DNA from 3 places in the Pectobacterium carotovorum genome. Region 1 is predicted to be linked to each of the others. Evidence: predicted binding sites of a transcription regulator. Region 1 holds the regulator's gene; each other region holds the start of a gene.
The links. Region 1 encodes PhoB, which activates phosphate uptake and scavenging genes when phosphate is short. Its sites were predicted from a motif close to CTGTCATAAAACTGNCNNAT; they were not measured.

Region 1 (7,647 bases):
GGATCGCACTCGCGGAACCATAAAAAAGACCGGTTCCGATCGCTGAGCCAAGGGCGATAAAGCGAATATGCCGCGTGCTTAACCCACGCTTGAGCTTGGAAGATGGTTGTTCCATTGATAAGCAACCCTGTCTTATAGAAAGAAAAACATTACAAAAAGAAAAACCACAGGCAAATACCTGTGGTGCAGAAACCCAACGTTCGGCCGGAGCAGTACGATATCGCTACCGCCCCAGCGCTATCAGGCATTAACGATATTATTGATGTACCGTAACTTCCTGACGACCACAAAGTCTGTCGTAAATCACTGCAACCAGTAAAACCAGCAGTGACGGTGGTAACCAAGCCAACCCTTGCTCGCTCAGCGGCAGGTTGAGGCTCCACTCTGGCAACAGCGATTTTAAAGCCGACGATTTTATACCATCAATCATGCCAAATAACAGACTGACTAACATGACGGGAGCCACAATACGCGAAGCGCTATTCCACCAGCGCAGCGTAAAGCTCAGTAAAACCAGAATGATACACGGAGGATAAATCGCCGTCAGTACGGGAATGGAAAGTTGAATCAGATGGCTCAAACCAAGATTAGACACCACCATCGAGAACGTTCCGAGCACAAACACCAGCGTGCGGTAAGACAACGGCAGGTATTGTGCAAAGAATTCCGCACAGGCACAGGTTAGCCCCACCGCTGTCACCAGACAGGCGATAAAGATTAGCAATGCCAGGAAACTGCTCCCCATGTTACCGAATGTGTGTTGCACATAGGCATGGAGAATCTCTGCTCCATTCTGCGCCTGCGGCACCAGTTCACCACTGACGGAACCGAGCTGGAACAGGCTCAAATAAACTAATGTCAGGCCAATACCGGCAATAAGCCCAGCCCACACGGTATAACGCGTCAGCAGAACAGGGCTTGCCACCCCGCGTGAGCGGGCCGCATTGACGATCACGATACCAAAGACCATCGCGCCCAGCGTATCCATCGTCAGATAGCCGTTGACGAAGCCATTGGAGAACGGCAGTTGCTCATACGCTTCCGTCGCGGGAATCGGCGTACCCGCAGGCCACAGCACAGCCGCAATACCCAATACCGCCAGTGCAATGATTTTCAGCGGCGCGAGCACATGACCAACCGTATCCAGCAGTTTGCCCGGATACAGAGAAATCGCGATAACAATGGCAAAATAAATCAGGCTATAAATCAGCAGCGGAGACGCTCCGTTGCCGACCAGAGGAGCCAGGCCGACTTCAAACGACACGGTTGCCGTACGCGGCGTAGCGAATAGTGGCCCAACGGCCAGATAGCATACCGTGGCCAGAACCACGCCCGCTTTTTTACCAATTGGCGAGCTGAGCGCATCAACGCCACCACCAACCCGGGCCAGTGCGATCACGGTCAACACCGGTAGACCAACCGCAGTCAGCAGGAAGCCAAATGCCGCTGTCCAAACGTGCTCTCCCGACTGCAATCCCACCATAGGCGGAAAAATAATATTTCCAGCCCCCACGAATAAAGCAAAGGTCATAAAACCTAATGCCACAATATCTTTGGACGTTAAACGATGACTCATAGTTATGTCGTGTTGCCTGTATCAAATCGATAAAAAGAAAACTGTGTCGTTTATCGCCGCCAAAAGCCGTTCCCCAAGAGTTAGCTCGAAGCATGACGCCAACACTCCGGCGACACGAAAATGGCAGTCATAGAAGTTATTTTTTGCACAGCTATATTGGGTGCTAAGTAAAACGTTTATAGCGCAAAAAGACAAGCAGAGATCCAAAAACCAGAGTATCCGGCCTAACTATGCCAAAAAATAAGAATATAAATTGGTTTATCACGATTTGCATAACACATGATTTGCGCATTTATCGATATTCCATTGCAATAAAACTGACAAAAAACGGAATAAAATGCGTTGTTCGATCATAAAAAAAACATATTTCACAAAACGTCGCGGGTAAAAGGCAGGAGAACGTCCATAAAAAAAGGCCGGATCCTATGATCCAGCCTTTGTCTATCCATGATAGGAATGAGGTTACTTCATCGGTGTTACCACACGCGATTAGCGATATCCACGACAAGCTTCAGCTTATTCCACTGCTGCTCTTCCGTCAGGCTGTTGCCCTCTTCCGTTGAAGCAAAACCACACTGTGGGCTCAGGCAAATCTGGCTGAGATCGACATATTTTGCCGCTTCAGCGATACGAGCCTGCACCACTTCGGCATCTTCCAGTTCACCGTTCTTCGTGGTGATCAGCCCCAGAACCACCTGCTGATGGCCCGGCTTCACAAAGCGCAGCGGCTCAAATCCACCCGCTCTCTCGGTGTCGTATTCCAGGAAGAATGCATCGACATTCACTTCACCAAACAGAATCTCTGCAACAGGCTCATAGCCGCCTTCAGAAATCCAGGTAGAGCGGAAGTTACCGCGGCAAACGTGTAAACCGATGACCAAATCCGCAGGCTTATCAGCCAGCGCTTTGTTCAACACGTCGGCGTATGTCCGCGCCAGCTGTGCCGGGTCTTCACCACGTTCACGGATCTGGCGTTTTTGATCGTCAGAGCACAGGTAGGCCCACACGGTGTCATCCAGTTGCAGGAAGCGGCAGCCGGCGTCATAAAATGCATGAATCGCATCGCGCCAGGTTTGCGCCAGATCGTCGAAATAGTCAGCCAGATCGGGATAAACCGTCGCATCAATCGCTTTACGCCCGCCGCGGAAATGCATCACGCTGGGGCTAGGAATCGTCATTTTAGCGACCGCGTCACCAGAAATGCTGTTCAGGTAGCGGAAATGATCGAGCATAGGGTGCTGAGGATTGAAGCTCACTTTATCCACGACGCGAATCGCATGAGATTTCGTCTGAATACCGTTGAATTGAATACCGTGATCGGCTTCGTAGCGCTCCACGCCGTGCAAATCAGCAAAAAAGTCGAAGTGCCACCAGGCACGACGCAGTTCACCATCCGTCACAATCTGTAAGCCCGCTTCACGCTGCTTTTCTACCACTCGCAGAATCTCACGATCTTCAATGTTACGCAGCGCAATATCATCGATCTCACCCGCCTGATGTTGCAGACGAGCCTGTTTAATGGCTGCCGGACGTAAGAAACTGCCGACGATATCGGCACGGAAAGGGGATAAGGTGTTCGCCATGTGTCGCTCCTGACATGTTGCCAGCACTGACCTTCAGAAAAGAAGCATGCTGACAGATAGTTTCAATATGAAATATTTGCCCAGAGGGATAGTTACATTTAATTTTATTTAGCCATCTGGACGTCTAAATTTAAAACTATCCTGTCACGTGACAAACCACAGGGCAATGGAAGAATTTTCACATTGCATGAAGAAAATTCATTTAATGTGAAAACATCGCAAATTCGTGGGCAAGAGGAATTATTCTGGCAGGCCAATCTGCTGGCGCGCCTGACGACGTGTTTCTTCCGGCAGCGGTAAATAACCATCCTGATTCACCAGCGACTGCCCCGTTTCGGACAGCACGCGATCTAAAAATGCCGCCGTCAGCGCTTCCAGCGGCTGGCTGGGCGCTTTGTTCACATAGATGTAAAGGTAACGGGTGTAGGGATATAAACCGCTGCGGATATTTTCAGTCGAGGGGTAAATGTAGTCGCTCCCTTGTGCGGCTAACGGCAGCATTCTCACGCCGCTGGTACGAAAGCCCACGCTGGCATAGCCGATGGCATCAGTTGAAGCAGCCACCGCCTGTACAACAGATGCCGAGCCAGGCAGCTCATTAACCTGAGGAAGGAAATCGCCACGGCACAGCGCCTTTTGCTTAAAGAACCCATAGGTTCCCGACGCAGAGTTTCGCCCATAGCGCAGTAGCGTGCGCTTTTCCCAACTGCCGCGTAAGCCGAGATCGCCCCACTGTTTTATCGGTTGGTGGTTACCGCAGCGTTGCGTAATCGAAAAGATGGCGTCCAGCTGCGACAAGTTCAGCCCTGGCAACGGGTTATCCTGATTGACCAGCACGACCAGCGCATCCATCGCTACCGGCACCGCTAGGGGTGGATAGCCATAATGCTGGACGAACGCCTCAATTTCGCTGGCCTTCATCGCCCTGCTCATCGGCCCAAGCTGCGCTGCACCCGACGCCAGAGACGTCGGCGCAGAAGATGATCCGGCGGCCTGAATCTGTAAATTGACGTTCGGGTAATGCTGACTGAAATCCGCCGCCCAAAAGGCCATCAGGTTAGCCAGCGTATCCGACCCCGCGCTGGAGAGGTTGCCCGCCAGCATCTGACGAGGCTGCGCAGCGCAAAACGCGCTGAACAGCAGTAAAAAAGCGCCCGCAATACGAGTGGCGGATGTCATGGGTAGCGTTTTCCGTCAGGCCGAAGGTTTCACCGTATTTTCAGCCAGAGAGGCAGGGACAATCAACCGATTCGGCAACGTAAAGACAAAACGCGATCCCAGACCATCCTCACTCATGATTTCCAGGCGGGAATCATGATGGCTGAGCGCATGTTTAACAATCGCCAGCCCCAGGCCACTGCCGCCCGTCTGGCGTGAACGCGCCTTATCGACCCGATAAAAGCGCTCCGTCAGACGCGGCAAATGCTCGGCCGCAATTCCCGGTCCGTTATCGCTGACCTGAAATTGTGCACCCTGCGGGATCTTCTGCCAGCAAACCTCAATGCGTGTTCCTGCTGGCGTATGGTTGATCGCGTTATACACCAAATTGGATACCGCGCTGCGCAGCTGTTCTTCATTACCAAACACGCGGAGATTTTCGTTCACACGAAAGACGATCTCATGACGCCCCTGGCTCAGAGTCTGCGCTTCACGCTGCAACACGCGCAGCATCAATGGAATATCGACTTTTTCATTCAGATCGATCGCCGTCGCCGCTTCAATGCGGGACAAGGTCAGCAGCTGTTTGACCAGCCCGTCCATACGCCGGGTCTGTTCCTGCATGGTATTCAGCGCTTTCCCTCGCAGCGCCGCATCCAGCGTTTCTTCCTGCATCATTTCCAGATAGCCCTGCAACACCGTCAGCGGCGTACGCAGCTCATGGCTCACATTGGCAAAAAAGTTACGTCTGGCGCCTTCAAGCTGATGCATCTGCGTAATATCGCGCACTACCATCAGCAGTTGCCCTTCGGAATAGGGCATCACGCGGAATTCAACATGGTGGGAATTATTCAACTGCAACGTGAGAGGACGGCTAAAGTCTTGCCCTTTCATGTAATTCGTGAATTCGGGGTAGCGCAATAAGTTGAGGATATTCTGACCGTTATCCTCCGGCCAGCGGAAATTGAGCAGGTGCTGCGCCAGATGATTACACCAGAAGATCGTTCCTTCTTCGGTGGTGATCACCACGGCATCCGGCAAGGATTCAGCCCCGCTGCGAAACCGTTTGATCAGAAGCGCCAGTTCACGGCGTCGGCGTCGGTTACGCAGTTGCATCTGGTAGAGCCCGTAAAACAGCGGCTCCCAGCTCCAGCGACCGGGCGGTGGCGTCATACTGCGGTCAACCCACAGCCAATAAGAGAGTTTCAGCTGGTTATAAAAGTTCCAGCAGAGTAAGCCTAATACGGCGACCAGCAGAAACCAGGGCAGATAACCAAAAATCAGCCCTAGCAGCAAAGCGGGCAAACAAAAAAAAGCTAGCTCCAATGCCAGCCTTTTCCAGGATAAACGTTCTAGCACGTTAATATTTCTCCGGTTACGATCACCTCAGTAACGCGTTGAAAAACGGTAGCCCGTTCCCCGAACGGTTTGCACCATTTTGTCATGTCCGCTGGTTTCCAGCGCTTTACGCAGGCGACGAATATGGACGTCGACAGTACGATCCTCAACATAAACGTTAGTGCCCCAAACGTGATTCAGCAACTGTTCCCGGCTATAAACACGTTCAGGATGCGTCATAAAGAAATGCAGCAGCTTAAATTCCGTCGGCCCCATGTCCAACGCGTGCTCTTCGGTCGTCACGCGATGCGAGGAAGGATCGAGGCTCAGGCCACGCATTTCAATGACTTCTTCCACCGCCATCGGTGAAATACGGCGCATCACGGCTTTGATACGCGCCACTAATTCTTTGGGTGAAAACGGCTTGGTAATGTAATCATCCGCACCCACTTCAAGCCCGCGTACACGGTCTTCTTCTTCACCGCGTGCGGTCAACATCATCACCGGAATATCACGCGTCAGCGCCTCGCGCTTCATATGCTTAATGAATTGCAGGCCCGAACCTCCTGGCAGCATCCAGTCCAATAACACCAGTTCTGGGAACGGCTCCGACAGTTGCGTTACCGCGCTGTCATAATCTTCGGCTTCAACTGGTTGATAACCATTTTGCTCCAGTACAAAGCAGACCATTTCACGAATTGGTGCTTCATCTTCCACGACTAATATGCGTTTTGCCATTGTTAATCCTGTCGTTAATCATCGTCGCTGTTAGCAGGCGAAAGGCATTATGCGTCAGTTTTATGACAGATTTATGAAAAACACACGGCCCTCTCCGCGCGATGTTACAACGTATACATCCGATTTTTCGAGCCGCTTTCCAAACTCCGGATTCCACCGCGACAGCCGTCATCCCTGCTATATATAATCATGGCATTACGATGACAGCACACCATTCCCTATAATGACAACGTCATCCACCGCCACGCGGCATGAATATCGAGAGAGCACGATGCGCATTATCCACACCGCCGATTGGCATTTAGGACAATATTTTTATACCAAAAGCCGCGCCGCTGAACATCAGGCTTTTCTTCACTGGCTCATCGCTCAGGTGGAGCAGCATCAGGTCGATGCCATTATAGTCGCAGGCGATATTTTTGATAACGGCTCGCCCCCCAGCTATGCGCGGGAAATGTATTATAGCTTCGTGGTAGCGCTACAGCGCACAGGCTGCCAGCTCATCATTCTCGGCGGAAATCATGATTCCGTCGCGATGTTAAACGAATCCCGCGATTTGCTGGCCTGCCTGAACACGCGCGTGATTGCCTGCGCCAGCGACGATCCGGCCCAGCAGGTGCTCCTGTTGGAAAACCGTCAGCAGCAGCCCGGCGCCCTGCTCTGCGCCATTCCTTTTTTACGTCCACGCGATGTATTGACCAGCAAAGCCGGGCAATCAGGGGATGAAAAACAGCTGGCGCTACAGGAAGCGATTACCGCGCACTACCAGCAGTGTTACCAACTGGCTTGCCAAAAGCGCGATGAACTTGGCCTGCCGCTGCCGGTTATTGCAACCGGGCACCTGACGACAATTGGCGCAACCGCCTCGGAATCGGTACGCGATATCTATATTGGTACGCTCGATGCTTTCCCTGCCCAGGCTTTTCCCCCTGCGGATTATATCGCGCTCGGCCATATTCACCGCCCGCAGCGCGTGACCCAAAGCGAGCATATTCGCTACAGCGGTTCGCCTATCCCGCTGAGTTTTGACGAACTCAACAGTGAGAAGTCCGTTTGTCTGGTCAGTTTTACACCAGACGCGTCGCCGCCCATTCCCCCGCAGATAGACATCCTGCCTATTCCCGTCACTCAGCCGATGCAGTTGATTAAAGGTAGCCTGAGCGACATTGAACGACAGCTGGCCGCATTCCAGAACTATCAGGGTGACAAACCCGTGTGGCTGGATATCGAAATCAACACGCAGGATTATCTCAG
Region 2 (7,647 bases), on a different contig from region 1:
TATCCGGTTGAGCATCTTCATCTGCCGTGGGCCTTTTAGCCAGCCGGCGATGCGCGTGGCTAGCGTGGCATAGCCAATCATCACGATAATATCGACTACCACGGTGGTGACGCCCAACACCAGATACTGTGCGGCCTGCGGCTGGTGGGGGATAATGAACTGCGGGAACAGCGCCGCCAGAAACACGATGCTTTTCGGGTTGGTCAGATTCACCAGCACCGCGCGTTTAAAGAGTCTACGGCGCGGCATCGCGCTGGCGATCGCCTGAAGATCCAGTGCCCCCGCGGCACGCCATTGCTGAATCCCCAGCCAAATCAGATAAGCAGCGCCCAGCCATTTCAGCATATCGAAAGCCAGTACGGACTGGTTAAGCAGCGCGCCTAGCCCGATGCCGACCAGTACGATATGAATCGCCAGCCCGACCTGTAAACCACAGATCGAGGCCGCCGCGCCGCGGTAGCCGTGGCTAATGCCGGTGCTCATGGTGTTGATGGCACCAGAGCCGGGTGACAGGCTGAGAATAAGCGTTGTGAGTAAATAGGTTAACCACCAATCCAATGTCATAAAGCATGCCCCTGAATCACGTTCTGTATTACGAGAGTCTGTCTGTTTTTTATGTCACAATACGCTTGTGCTCCACTGCTTGTCATGTTCTTCCGCTAGCTTTAGTTTTCCCGCGTCACCGGAGAGGTGTGATGATTCAACGCCACAATACGTTGTTTACGTCGGAACGGTTAACGCCTGAAGGGTTAACCTTGAACCTGTTAACGCGAGAAGCGCAGTTTGCCGCTTTTGCTACCGGAGAATTACTGGATTTCTGGCGTCAGCGCGAAGAGGGCGAATTCTCTGGCGTTGATGACGTACCTATCCGGTTCGTTCGTTTTACCGCGCCACAGCACGACAAGATTGTCGTTGTCTTTTCAGGCCGTATCGAAAGCTATGTCAAATATAGCGAAGTGGCTTATGACCTCTTTCATAGCGGCTATGATGTACTCATCATGGATCACCGTGGGCAAGGTCGGTCTGGACGGGTGCTGCAAGACGGCCACCGTGGACACGTCGTGCGCTTCAGTGATTATGTTGATGATGCCGAAACGCTGTGTCAGCAGCACATTGGCCCTAAGCAATATACCCATCGGTTTGCGTTAGCGCATTCAATGGGGGGCGCGATTCTGGCACAGTTGCTGATTCGTCAGCCCGCGATGTTTGATGCCGTGGCGCTGTGCGCGCCGATGTTTGGTATCCGCTTGCCGCTTCCTCATTGCGTCGCCGGGTGGATTGTCGATTGGGCAGAGCGTCGCCCGGCGATACGCGATTATTACGCCATCGGCACCGGACAGTGGCGTCCGTTGCCTTATCGGATGAATGTGCTGACGCACAGCCGTGAACGCTACCAGCGCAGCATTCGATTTTATGCGGATTCACCAGATTTGCGCGTAGGCGGCCCCACTTATCACTGGGTACGTGAAGCGATACTGGCGGGGAAACAGTTGCAGGCACAGGCCAGCACGGTCACTACGCCGCTTCTGCTGTTACAGGCGGGGGAGGAACGCGTGGTGGATAACCGCAGCCAGAATGCGTTTTGCCAGGCGCTGGCGCAGAGCGGTAACGCCAATGCGAGCGGCGTTTTACAGGTTATCCCCGGGGCGCGGCATGAAATTCTCTTTGAAACGGATAACCTCCGCGCTCAGGCATTTGCGCTGATTCTGGCGCATTTTGCGCGTTATCATTGATTTTAGGCTGTTGGTAAACCGCTTAATGGACGCGGAGTAACCTCGTTAATTTTTTGCGGCGCGTGCCGCTATAACACACCAGAAGTGAGATCTCATCGTTATGTACCATGTCGTTGCTTCCGATTTAGATGGCACACTGCTGTCACCTGACCACTCGCTGTCCCCGTATGCAAAAGAAACCCTCAGGCTGCTGACGGAAAAAGGGATTCACTTTGTGTTCGCGACCGGACGGCACCACATGGATGTCGCGCAGATCCGCGATAATCTCGGCATCAGCGCGTTTATGATTACCTCGAATGGCGCGCGAGTGCACAACTCGCAGGGCGAGCTGATTTTTAGCCACAATCTGGATCAGGATATCGCCCGCGACCTTTACAGCGTCGTACACACTAACCCCGATATGCTGACGCACGTGTACCGCGATGATGAGTGGTTTATGAACCGTCCACGAGTGGAAGAAGAGCGTTTCTTCAAAGAGTCGATCTTTAAATACAAGTTGTTCGAGCCTGCGTTGCTGGAAACCGATGGCGTCAGCAAGGTGTTCTTTACCTGCGATTCCCATGAACAGCTGCTGCCGTTGGAAGAAGCGATCAATGCGCGTTGGGGCGACCGCGTTAACGTGAGCTTTTCGACGCTCACCTGTCTGGAAGTGATGGCGGGCGGCGTATCTAAAGGCCATGCGCTGGAGCAGGTGGCGAAGATCATCGGCTTCTCGCTCAAAGAGTGCGTAGCGTTTGGCGATGGTATGAACGACTACGAAATGCTGTCGATGGCAGGTAAAGGCTGCGTCATGCAGAACGCACATCAGCGCCTGAAAGATTTACTGCCGGATCGCGAAGTGATTGGTTCTAACGCAGACAGCGCGGTGCCGAATTACCTGCGGGAACTGTTTCTGAAGTAAGCCGTATATTCTCGAACCGACGTACCATCGGGCACGTACTGCCCGATGGGATCGCTGAACTTCAGCGCGGTTTTTTCAGAAAATCGACCGCTTTGTCGGGGAAATCGGTGAACAGCCCGTCAACATCCGCCTGATAGTAGAGAATATCGTAGAGCCGATCGATATCCTTGGCGTACGCCGGTAGCCTGTCGGCCCTTGCCGTGAACGGGTGTACCTGAAGTTTATGTTGATGGGCGTCCTTCACCATGTCGGTAAAGGTGATGTTGTCAGACGTCGAACCTTTCTGGACGAGCATGTGGTAGTCCGGCCCGATACCATCGGCATAGGTTGCAATCTGCTGCATGGCGCCGGGCTTTTGCATCCAGTCGTAGTTGTAATTCACCCACGTCCCATCGGCCTGTTTCTCGTAGGTTTCATGCCAGTCGGTATAGGCAATCAACTGAATCAGGTTTAGGTCCATCTTCATCTGCGGCTGCAATTCGGTTTTGATGCGCTTTAGCTCGGCAACATCAAACGATTGCAGGAAGACCTTATCGCTTTTTTTCGTATAGCCATACTGCTTCAATACGGCCAGCGTTTCGCGCGCGATGTCTTTCCCTTCCTGATGGTGAAACCACGGTGCTTTGATTTCGGGGTAGAGGCCGATGTTCTTGCCGGTTGAGTGGTTCAGTCCCTGAATAAATTCAATTTCTTCCTGAAAGGTATGAATACGGAAGTCGGATTTCCACATCGGAAAACGGTTCGGGTAGCTCTGTACCTGCTTGCCGTCTTTGATGTCGAATCCTTCGGTAAATTTCAGTGACTTGATTTCTTTCAGCGTGAAATCGATGGCGTAAAAGCGTCCATCTTTGCGGGCACGTTGCGGAAAACGTTCCGCAACGTCGGTCACGCGATCCAGATAGTGGTCATGCAGGACAATCAGTGCGTTATCTTTGGTGAGCACCAGATCCTGCTCCAGATAATCGGCACCTTGAGCGTAGGCCATTGCCTTGGCCGGAAACGTATGCTCGGGCAGATAGCCGCTGGCACCGCGGTGGGCAATAACGATTTTGTCGGTTGATGAAGCGGAGCCACTCGCGTGACTGGAAGCACTAAGGGAAACGGAGAGTGCGAGGGCGGAGAGTAGGGATGTTACGGTAACGTTCATGCGATCAAACCTCTTTCTGTTGAGAGAAAGGAGGCGTCATCATGACGCCGCCAGAGGGATGCTTACAAGAGCGGGTTAAGCGCGGTTGGCTAACTCTGCTTTATGTTTTTTCTCATTCAGCATAACAACAATCAGCAGAAGTACCGCCAGAATGCTGCCGCCGATCATGACCATGAAGCCGCCATCCCAACCGAAGAAGTCAACGGTGTAGCCGACGATGGCGCTGGCGGCAACGGAACCACCGAGGTAGCCGAACAGACCGGTAAAGCCTGCTGCTGTCCCTGCTGCTTTCTTCGGTGCCAGTTCCAGCGCGTGCAGACCAATCAGCATAACCGGGCCGTAGATCAGGAAGCCGATGACGATCATACAGGCCATATCCACACCCGGATTACCGGCTGGGTTCATCCAGTACACGATGGTCGCTATCGTCACCAGTGTCATAAAGAACACGCCCGTTGCACCACGGTTGCCTTTGAACACTTTATCGGACATCCAGCCGCACAGCAGCGTACCCGGAATACCCGCGTATTCGTACAGGAAGTAGGCCCAGGACGATTTATCCAGTGCGAAGTGTTTCACTTCTTTCAGATAAGTCGGTGACCAGTCGAGGATGCCGTAACGCAGCAGGTAAACGAAGACGTTGGCGATAGCGATGTACCACAGCAGTTTGTTCGGGAAAACGTACTGCATGAAAATCTGCTTAGCTGTCAGTTCTTCTTCGTCTTTTTCATTGTAGTCAACCGGATAGTCGTTTTTGTACTCTTCAATCGGTGGCAAACCACAGGATTGCGGGGTATCACGCATCAGGGCAAATGCGATTAGCGCAACCAGAATCGCGGCGAAAGCAGGCATGTAGAGTGCGGCTTTCCAGTCGTTAAACCAGGCCATACCCAGCAGGAACAGCAGAGGCGGAAGCCCGCCGCCGACGTTGTGAGCACAGTTCCATACGGATACGATGCCGCCACGCTCTTTCTGCGACCACCAGTGAACCATGGTGCGTCCACACGGTGGCCATCCCATTCCCTGGAACCAACCGCACAGGAACAGCAGGACGAACATAATCGCGATGCTTGATGTCGCCCACGGCACGAAGCCCATGAACAGCATCACGGCGGCCGCCAGAATCAGACCGGCAGGCAGGAAAACCCGTGGGTTGGAACGGTCAGATACCGAACCCATGATGAATTTGGAAAAGCCGTAGGCGATAGAGATACCGGACAGCGCAAAGCCAAGGTCACCGCGTGAGAAGCCCTGTTCAATCAGGTAAGGCATTGCCAGTGTGAAGTTTTTGCGTACCAGATAGTAGGCGGCGTAGCCAAAAAAGATCCCCATGAAGATCTGCCAGCGCAGACGGCGATAGAGGGGATCGACACGATCCTGCGACACGCGTGGCTGGTGGGCGGCGGGCCTAAAAATACTCAGCATAGATATCTCCAATGCGAAAAAAAACGATAGCTTTTTTGTTCTATTACGAACGTTATTGTAAGGGGCTAGCGTGCAAATGAGTGTGATTCATGACGCTAATGTTACACTTTTATGAAACTGTGACGATTTTTGCGCTCATGTTAACAGAATCGGAAAATTCCACAGTGTGGTTTTAGTGATGTAAATCACACTTATTGTTTTTAAACGCCCCTTTGTTTTCGTTTAGTGTTCGTTTTTGCTCTTTATCAAACATTAACCCTTCTTTCTGTGTCCCAATAGCAACATATATCCCCTCCGCCTTAAGCGAGAACACAATGCGAACAAACGAGAACTGGCGTGAAACTGACGTGGTTGTCATCGGCGGTGGTGCGACGGGGGCAGGTACTGCACGGGATTGCGCCCTGCGCGGACTGCGCTGCCTGTTGCTTGAGCGTTATGATATTGCGACTGGGGCAACCGGGCGTAATCACGGCCTATTACACAGCGGCGCCCGCTATGCGGTTACCGATGGCGAGTCTGCCCGCGAATGTATTGAAGAGAATCAGATTCTCCGGCGGATTGCCCGCCACTGTATTGAACCTACCGACGGTCTGTTTATCACGTTGCCGGAAGACGATCTCGGCTGGCAGGCGCAGTTTATTACCGCCTGCCAGCAGGCGGGGATTCGCGCGCAGGCGATAGATCCGCAGGAAGCGCTGCGGCTGGAACCCGCGGCTAATCCGGCGCTGATTGGAGCGGTGCGCGTGCCGGATGGTTCTGTCGATCCCTTTCGCCTGACGGCAGCCAACATGATCGATGCCTGCGAGCACGGCGCGGAAGTCTTGACCTATCATGAAGTTATCGGACTGATTCGTCAGGGCGATCGGGTTACCGGCGTGCGCGTTTTCGACCATAAAAAAGGTGTGGAAACGGAAATATACGCACAGGTGGTCGTCAACGCTGGCGGTATCTGGGGACAACACATTGCGGAATATGCCGATCTGCGCGTGCGTATGTTTCCGGCAAAAGGCGCACTGCTGATTCTTGGGCACCGCATCAACAACATGGTGATCAACCGCTGCCGTAAACCGGCGGATGCCGACATTCTGGTGCCGGGCGATACCATTTCGCTGATTGGTACGACCTCAACTCACATCGACTACGACCAAATCGACAATATGCTGGTGACGCCTGCTGAGGTGGAAACGCTGATGCGCGAAGGTTCCATGCTGGCGCCGTCGCTGGCGAGCACGCGAATTTTGCGCGCCTATGCTGGCGTCCGTCCTCTTGTTGCCAATGACAGTGACCCCAGCGGGCGTAGCGTAAGTCGCGGCATTGTGCTGCTCGACCATGCCAGCCGCGACGGGCTGGAAGGGTTTATCACGATCACCGGCGGCAAGCTGATGACCTACCGACTGATGGCGGAGTGGGTGACGGACGCCATCTGCAAAAAGCTGGGCCATGACGTGGCCTGCTCGACAGCGCAGACGCCGCTGCCCGGTTCTGAATCGCTGGATGAAGTGAAAACCGTTCCTCACGCCCTGTCTGCTTATCCTGCGGCAAAACCGCTCTCGGCCCCGCTGCGTGGTTCAGCGATTTATCGCCACGGTGAACGTGCTGGAAGAATGCTGTCCGGCGAGCGTCTGGACCGCAGTCTGGTGTGCGAATGTGAGGCCGTGACGGCAGGGGAGGTGCGCTACGCCGTGGAATCGTTGCAGGTGAATAACCTGATTGACCTGCGTCGGCGTACTCGCGTGGGTATGGGCACCTGTCAGGGGGAACTGTGCGCCTGTCGTGCGGCGGGTCTGCTGTGCCGTCTGGGCACGGCGACGCCGGAGCAGTCGCTTACGCAACTCAGTCAGTTTTTGAACGAACGCTGGAAAGGCATTCGCCCGATTGCGTGGGGCAATGCCCTGCGTGAAAGCGAGTTTACCAGCTGGATTTATCAGGGTTTGTGCGGCCTGACGGCCAGCGACAGTCAGGAGGATCGCCATGCGCTATGACGTTGTAATTATTGGCGGAGGGCTCGCGGGGCTGACCTGCGGTATTCGCTTAGCGGAGCAGGGAAAACGCTGCGCCATTGTCAGCGCCGGGCAGAATGCGCTGCATTTTTCTTCCGGTGCGCTGGATTTACTTTCCCATCTCCCTGACGGGCAGCCCGTGAGTCAGCCGCTTGAGGCGTTGGATGAGCTGGCGCGTCAGGCTCCTCACCACCCTTATTCCCGTATGGGTGCGGCGGCAGTGGCGGCCCTGTTGCCACAGGTTGAGGCGCTGCTGACACGCAGCACTATCTCCTTGCAGGGCAATCATCAGCAGAACCACTGGCGCATGACGCCGCTAGGTAAGTTTCGTGCCTGCTGGCTGAGTCCGGTCGATGGCGTAACGCGTGGTCTGCCGGATTCTGGCTTTGGCGACAATCCGCTGATTGCAGGTATCGACGGTTTTCTGGATTTTCAGTCCCG
Region 3 (7,647 bases), on a different contig from region 1:
TGACCAGCAACGCCGCCCCTGGTGTTGACCAGGCCGCCAGTATCGGCGCACGGTAGTACAGCGACAGGCTAATGGACGCCAGCCCTTGGGCAATCCCCAGCATGCTTAACCAGCCGCCGATCTGCACCGCACTGGCACCCGCCGCTTCCGCCGCCTGAAAAATGATAGCGGCCGAACTGGTGTAACCCACCAGTACTGCAACAAAACCGGCGATAAGGGTCGAAAAGCTGACATCTTTTAGCGCAAATGACGCAGGCATGGTATACCTTCACTCTTGTCGTGCGCTATAGCGCACAGAAAGCGTTAACATAGCAGCGTGCGCTATAGCGCACAAGCAGGAGCAGCCTTGATGTCTGATAAGCTAACCCGCCGGATTGGCAATACCTTGAAAACGTTAAGGCAAGAGAAAAGCTGGAGCCTCACGCGTGCGGCAGAAGAGACGGGAGTAAGCAAAGCAATGCTGGGCCAGATCGAGCGGGGCGAGTCCAGCCCAACGGTTGCCACCCTGTGGAAAATTGCGACCGGAATGAATGTGGCGTTCTCTACCTTTATTGAACCGACGCTCACAGATGAAGACGTGACGTATCGCTCGGGAGCAGGTTCGGCATTCAGGGAAAATGAGGCGGGAATGCACGTTGTGCCGATCTTCCCCTTCGACGAAAAACTGCGTTTCGATATGTTGGTTATTGAGCTGGCAGCGGGTGCCAGTAGCACCTCATCGGCGCATGAAAGCGGGGTGATCGAGCATATTATTGTGCTGGAGGGCCAACTGGAGATGACCGTTGATGGGCAGACACAGTTGTTATCCGCGGGGGATGCCCTGCGTTTTGCCGCCGACAGAGAGCACCGCTACCACAACCCTGCCGATACTACTGTTCGCTTCCACGATCTGATTCACTATCCTGATAAAAACTAAATCGTGATAAAAAATAACGCCCTGCAAGCAGGGCGTCAGCATGATAAGCCTAAGAACGGGCTTACTCTTCTTCTTTCTTCTCTTTCTGCGCCAGCAGCTTCTCCAGCGCATCGCCACCGAGGTGACGGAAGTCCTGACCTTTGACGAAGTAGAAGATAAATTCGCAGATATTCTGGCAACGGTCACCGATACGCTCGATAGAACGGGCGCAGAACAGCGCGGTCAGTACGCTTGGGATGGTGCGGGAATCTTCCATCATGTGAGTCATCAGCTGACGCACAATGCCTTCGTACTCTTTATCCACTTTCTTGTCTTCGCGATAAATACGAATCGCTTCGTCCAGATCCATACGGGCAAAAGCATCCAGCACGTCATGCAGCATTTGCACGGTATGGCGCCCTAATGATTCCAGGCTAACCAGCAGCGGCTGATGCTGATGGGAGAATTTCTCCAGCGCGGTGCGACAGATTTTATCCGCCACGTCACCGATACGTTCCAGTTCAGAGATGGTTTTGATGATCGCCATCACCAGACGCAAGTCGCTCGCGGTAGGCTGACGTTTCGCGATAATGCGCACGCAGGCTTCATCAATCGCCACTTCCATCATGTTAACTTTGGCATCGCCTTCGATGACCTGCTGAGCCAGCTCCGCGTCCTGATTATGCATCGCGGTAATCGCGTCAGTCAGCTGTTGCTCCACCAGCCCGCCCATTGTCAGGACCTGCGTGCGGATATGTTCCAGTTCGGCGTTAAACTGACCGGAAATGTGTTTGTTCAGATTCAGATTATCCATGATGCTTCCTAATCAACCGTAACGGCCGGTGATGTAATCTTCAGTCTGTTTCTGCCGTGGAGCAGTAAACAGGGTATCAGTATCGCTGAACTCGATCAGCTCACCCAAATACATAAACGCCGTATGATCTGAACAACGCGCCGCCTGCTGCATGTTGTGAGTCACAATGACCACGGTGTAGTCTTTTTTCAGCTCGGAGATCAGCTCTTCAATGCGGCCTGTAGAAATGGGGTCGAGCGCAGAACAAGGTTCATCCAGCAGCAAGACATCCGGGCGGATCGCAATACCGCGTGCAATACATAAACGCTGCTGTTGACCACCAGACAGGCTGTAGCCGCTCTGGTGCAGTTTATCTTTCGTCTCTTGCCATAGCGCCGCTTTGGTCAGCGCCCACTGCACACGCTCATCCATATCGGCGCGAGACAGTTTTTCAAACAGGCGAACACCAAACGCGATGTTATCGTAAATGGACATCGGGAACGGCGTCGGCTTCTGGAAAACCATGCCAACCTTGGCGCGCAGCAAGGCGATATCTTGCTTATCCGTCAGGATGTTATTGCCATCCAGCAGGATGTCGCCTTCAGCACGCTGCTCAGGATAGAGCTGGTACATTTTGTTCAGCGTACGCAACAGCGTGGATTTGCCACAGCCGGACGGGCCGATAAACGCAGTAACCTGATTCGCGGCAATATCCAGCGTGATGTTTTTCAACGCATGGAATTTTCCGTAATAGAAATTCAGATCGCGTACCTGGATTTTGTTGGATGTCTCAGTTGCCATACTCATCAAGACTTCTCTCTTTTTCCTGGCGCTGACTGGCAACGCCTTGAATTTATTTAATGTTTCTCAGCAAGCTAATATTTCTTAGCAAATCAATGCTTCTTCGCGGAGAAAATAACACGCGCCAGAATATTCAGCAGCAGAACGCACAGCGTAATCAGCAGAACCCCTGCCCAAGCCAACTGTTGCCACTCCACAAACGGACTCATGGCAAATTTGAATATGGTGACCGGCAGGTTAGCAATCGGATGCATCAGATCCGTGCTCCAGAACTGATTCGACAGCGACGTAAACAGCAACGGTGCGGTTTCCCCAGCAATACGCGCGATAGCCAGCAACACCCCGGTGATAATGCCCGATACAGAAGCCTTCAGCGTAATCGCAGAAATCATTTTCCATTTCGGCGTACCCAGCGCATAAGCCGCTTCACGCAGGCTATCCGGCACCAGTTTTAGCATGTTCTCGGTGGTACGAATCACAATCGGCACCTGCAACAGCGCCAGCGCAATCACGCCCGCCCAGCCGGAGAAGTGCTGCATCTTTGCCACCACCAGCGTGTAGACAAACAGGCCAACCACAATTGAAGGCGCTGACAGCAGGATATCGTTGATGAAACGAATCACTTCGGCGATCCAGGATTTACGACCGTATTCCGCCAGATAGATACCCGCCATAATGCCCAACGGCGTCCCCAGCAGCGTCGCCCACAGGATCAGCAATCCGCTCCCGACGATGGCATTCGCCAGTCCGCCACCTGCCGTATTCGGCGGCGGCGTCATCTCGGTAAACAATGCCAGAGACATACCGTCTACACCGCGGGTCACTGTCGAGAACAGAATCCAGATCAACCAGAACAGGCCAAATGCCATCGTGGACATGGATAAGAACAGCGCAATGCGGTTTTTCTGGCGACGCCAGGCCTGCATTTTACGCCGCGAGCGCGCCAGTGCGGCTTCTTGTTCTATGCCTAATGTAGCCATTAGCGCGCCCCCTCATTTTTTGCCAGACGCATCACCATCAGCTTTGAACACGCCAGAACAATAAAGGTAATCACAAACAGAATCAGACCCAGCTCCATCAGCGCCGCCGTGTGCAGGCCGGATTCCGCTTCGGCGAATTCGTTCGCCAACGCAGAGGTAATACTGTTGCCAGGCATATACAGCGACGCGCTGTCGAGCTGGTAGGTGTTACCGATGATAAAGGTGACCGCCATGGTTTCCCCCAAGGCGCGCCCTAATCCCAACATCACCCCGCCGATCACGCCGTTTTTGGTGTAAGGCAGCACAATGCGCCAGATCACTTCCCACGTCGTACAGCCGATGCCGTAAGCGGACTCTTTCATCATGACTGGCGTTTGCTCAAACACATCACGCATCACCGCCGCAATATACGGGATAATCATGATGGCCAGAATGACGCCGGCCGCCAGAATACCAATCCCGAACGCCGGGCCAGAGAACAGTGCGCCCACAATAGGAATGCCGGACAGGACGTTGCCTACTGGCTGTTGGAAGTATTCGGCAAACAGCGGAGCGAAAATAAACAGCCCCCACATGCCGTAAACAATACTCGGTATGGCCGCCAGCAATTCAATCGCCACGCCAAGTGGGCGCTTCAACCATGCGGGTGCCAGTTCGGTCAGAAATAACGCAATCCCGAAGCTAATCGGGATGGCAATAATGAGTGCAATCAGTGAGGTCACGACGGTACCGTAAATCGGCACCAGTGCACCAAACTGTTCTGCGGGCGCATCCCACTCTTTCGTCCACAAGAAGGCAAAACCGAACTTCTCGATGCTGGGCCAGGACGCTACAATCAGGGAAACAATGATGCCTCCCAAGAGCAGTAGCGTGACCAGCGCCGCCAGTTTTACCAGCGTGCTGAAGAGGATATCGCCATATTTTCCCGGGGCTTTGATAGTTGGCTTGTACTCAGCCATACGTCTCTCTTCTCATTTTTAACTACATATGAAAGGCAGAGAGGTTATGATTACCTCTCCGCCCCGATACGACTTGTTATTCCACTACGTATTTCCCAGAACCTGACAACCTCATCACGTTTTGGTTATCAACACGAGGTCGATGCAATACGTTGTTGATGCAATAATTAGTACAGCGCTTTACCGTTGCTGTCTTTTACCTGGGTTTTCCAGGCAGCACGGATTTGCTCAACCACTTCTTTTGGCAGTGTGGCGTAATCCAGAGCAGTAGCCTGCTCGCCGCCTTTCTTGAACGCCCAGTCGAAGAATTTCAACACTTCAGCGCCCTGCTCAGGTTTATCCTGCTTGGTGTGAACCAGGATGAAGGTAGTTGACGTGATTGGCCACGCGTCCGCGCCTTTCTGGTTGGTCAGATCCTGAGCAAAAGATTTGCTCCAGTCGATCTCTTTAGCCGCGTTGCTGAAGCTCTGTTCAGTCGGGCTAACTGGCTTACCATCAGCAGAAATCAGTTTGGTGTAGGCCAGGTTGTTCTGCTTGGCATACGCATATTCTACGTAACCGATAGAACCAGGCAGACGCTGTACGAACGCTGCGATACCATCGTTACCTTTACCGCCCAGACCGGTTGGCCAGTTAACGGTAGAGCCAGAACCGACTTTCTCTTTCCACTCGGCATTCACTTTCGCCAGGTAGCTGGTGAACACGAAAGAAGTACCAGAACCGTCAGCACGACGAACGACAGCGATATCCTGATCCGGCAGCTTGGCATTCGGGTTCAGTTTGGTGATTGCCGGGTCGTTCCATTTTTTGATGTTGCCCAGGTAGATATCACCCAGTGTTTTACCATCCAGCGTCAATTCGCCAGATTTGATACCAGGAACGTTCACTGCCAGTACCACGCCACCGATAACGGTAGGGAACTGGAATAAACCATCCTGTGCTAATTTGTCGTCAGCCAGCGGCGCATCAGAAGCACCGAAGTCTACAGTTTTAGCGACAATCTGTTTTACACCGCCAGAAGAACCGATTCCTTGATAGTTAACTTTATTACCGGTTTCTTTTTGATAAGAGTCAGCCCATTTAGCATAAACAGGCGCAGGGAATGTCGCACCGGCACCGGTGAGGTTAGCAGCAGCAAAAGCAGAGAATGCCGTCAGAGAAAAGGTTGCCGCAACAACACTGGCAAGAGTGGTACGCATCAGTTTCATAATCCCTCCTGTGGGATAATCGACGTGTCGACGTGGAGTCGTTATCAATCAGAGTTATCAAATCAGAGTGTAGTTCGCAGGAGGAAAAATAGGACAATTTAGTGACAGTAAAATGTACACAATATGACAGTTTTATGACAAAGAGACCGTAAGCGGGAAAATTCAGGGGCAACCAGCCAGAACACGCGTTCTGACTGGTAAAGAAGCAAAGTCAGTGAGTCTGGCTATGGCTAAGCAGTTTGTAAATCGTATCAGGCTTATAGCTATCGCCCTGATAATAAATCGCCCAGTCAGTTACCCGTGATATATCAACGGAATACACACCACCTTCCTGCATATCCTCAACGTAGAACGGATGATTGATTAATGTTCCCGTGACGACCGTATCGTGGATTTTTTCAGGTATAAACCACATGTGCTCACGCTCTTCTCCCTCTTCGCCATGAGGGATGCCAAACTTCACCATAAAGCGCCATTCATTTTCGACAGGCTTCGGTGATTTTTTTAGTAGCTTAGCTAAAAATCCCTGCTTAGCCGGTTCGTCACTCACATGGTAGTTTTTAAACATATTGACGAAATAACGCCAGCGCAGCTGCGCCTTACGCGACATTTCTGCCGTTTCCGCATTCGTACGCCAGAACATGATGGCATTCTGCTCATCAAATCCTTTAAAGAACGTTTGCAGTACCGGGTTTTCTTCGTTGGTACGAAACAGCATACAGGAAGGCTCCTGATGCACATCATCCCGATCGGCGCGATCGCCCAGAAACACGCCTTCCGGCGTCCCTTCCAGATCGTAGCGCATCTCTTCCAGAGGCCGCAGTTGGTCAATCGGCGTGGATTGATTCACATGCCGTAGCCCTTCTTCAAACGGCAACGCCACCAAATATTCATAGCCGCTGTCCGTTTGTCCGCACAGAATCGGCTCATTAAAGGTAATTTGCTGATTTTGAATGGCATTATTGACAAAACTTCTGAATAAATCCGGGATGCCATAATACGAACTCAGCGTCTCTGGAATGACTAGTTCCGCTTCCGTCAGGCCGCATCGCGCCAGACCATGCGAGTGAAACCAGAATGTCGTTGGCGGATCGTTCTCGGTGTCGTACACGGCATGAATGGTATACAACGATTCAATTTCCGGCAGGACATCATCCTCTAGCTGAAAATTCAGCCATTCGCGGGTAAACACGTTACCGGCGGCAGAAATATCGATCCCCAGGAGAAAATCCGGTACCACCGCACTTAATAAACGAAGCTGATGAACGTAGTCTTCCAGCGGGTTTTGCCCAAAAAGACACTCGACCATCACTTCCTGCGTTGCCGCATTAGCCTGCGCCAGCAGTTCAGGTGAAATTGGGTCGGTTGAATGTATCGGCGTGATTTTATTCTCGGGATCGCGCTCCGATACCTCAAGATAAAAGGTCAGCTCTCTATCCTGATGGCGACAGGTATAAAAGAACCCGCCTTGCCCCTGTTCGGGATAGCTTATTTCACCATCAGTAAAGAATGACTGCGCCTCTAACAGGCTTTCCAGCAGCGGATAGTTCATCTCTCGTGAGGAAAAGGCCACCATCGTTGAAGGCGCTTTTTCGCCCTTTCCCTCGGCGATATCCAGGTATTGTTGTTTGTTATTCATATTAAGAACGAGTCAGTATTCAATATGGGTAAACCAATATACCGAATAAATTTTAATGAGGAGAGTTTGGAGAGCTTAAAAAAAATGGGGAAGAAAAAATGAGCCGTAATATGAAAAATAAACGAAGGTAAGTAGCACCAGGGCTATTTACCTTCGTTTTTTAAAAATTACTCAACAGTAACGGATTTCGCCAGGTTACGTGGCTGATCGACATCAGTGCCTTTAATCAGCGCGACGTGATAAGACAGCAGCTGCAACGGCACCGTATAGAAGATTGGCGCGATCACTTCTTCGATGTGCGGCAGTGGAATAATTTTCATATTTTCGCTGCTGGTGAAACCGGCATCTTCATCTGCGAAAACATACAGTTCA

Region 2: a site for PhoB is predicted at 5,305-5,324, ahead of glpT (glycerol-3-phosphate transporter). Genes of this name have one in related genera too.
Region 3: a site for PhoB is predicted at 5,758-5,777, ahead of pstS (phosphate ABC transporter substrate-binding protein PstS). Genes of this name have one in related genera too.

The regions. Positions count from the first base shown of each region.
Region 1 is NZ_JAXAFK010000001.1:310,343-317,989, reverse strand. Features, by position in the region: gene proY (proline-specific permease ProY) at 1-115, opposite strand, end outside; gene brnQ (branched-chain amino acid transport system II carrier protein) at 257-1,576, opposite strand; gene R9X49_RS01280 (cobalamin-independent methionine synthase II family protein) at 2,053-3,159, opposite strand; gene R9X49_RS01275 (phosphate ABC transporter substrate-binding protein) at 3,400-4,338, opposite strand; gene phoR (phosphate regulon sensor histidine kinase PhoR) at 4,354-5,676, opposite strand; gene phoB (phosphate response regulator transcription factor PhoB) at 5,704-6,393, opposite strand; gene sbcD (exonuclease subunit SbcD) at 6,665-7,647, shown strand, end outside.
Region 2 is NZ_JAXAFK010000005.1:89,601-97,247, forward strand. Features, by position in the region: gene rhtB (homoserine/homoserine lactone efflux protein) at 1-564, opposite strand, end outside; gene pldB (lysophospholipase L2) at 696-1,733, shown strand; gene yigL (sugar/pyridoxal phosphate phosphatase YigL) at 1,834-2,634, shown strand; gene glpQ (glycerophosphodiester phosphodiesterase) at 2,696-3,781, opposite strand; gene glpT (glycerol-3-phosphate transporter) at 3,857-5,206, opposite strand; gene glpA (anaerobic glycerol-3-phosphate dehydrogenase subunit A) at 5,521-7,188, shown strand; gene glpB (glycerol-3-phosphate dehydrogenase subunit GlpB) at 7,178-7,647, shown strand, end outside.
Region 3 is NZ_JAXAFK010000004.1:251,837-259,483, forward strand. Features, by position in the region: gene R9X49_RS18225 (benzoate/H(+) symporter BenE family transporter) at 1-259, opposite strand, end outside; gene R9X49_RS18230 (XRE family transcriptional regulator) at 350-916, shown strand; gene phoU (phosphate signaling complex protein PhoU) at 978-1,709, opposite strand; gene pstB (phosphate ABC transporter ATP-binding protein PstB) at 1,722-2,495, opposite strand; gene pstA (phosphate ABC transporter permease PstA) at 2,582-3,469, opposite strand; gene pstC (phosphate ABC transporter permease PstC) at 3,469-4,428, opposite strand; gene pstS (phosphate ABC transporter substrate-binding protein PstS) at 4,596-5,636, opposite strand; gene R9X49_RS18260 (DUF4026 domain-containing protein) at 5,848-7,275, opposite strand; gene glmS (glutamine--fructose-6-phosphate transaminase (isomerizing)) at 7,443-7,647, opposite strand, start outside.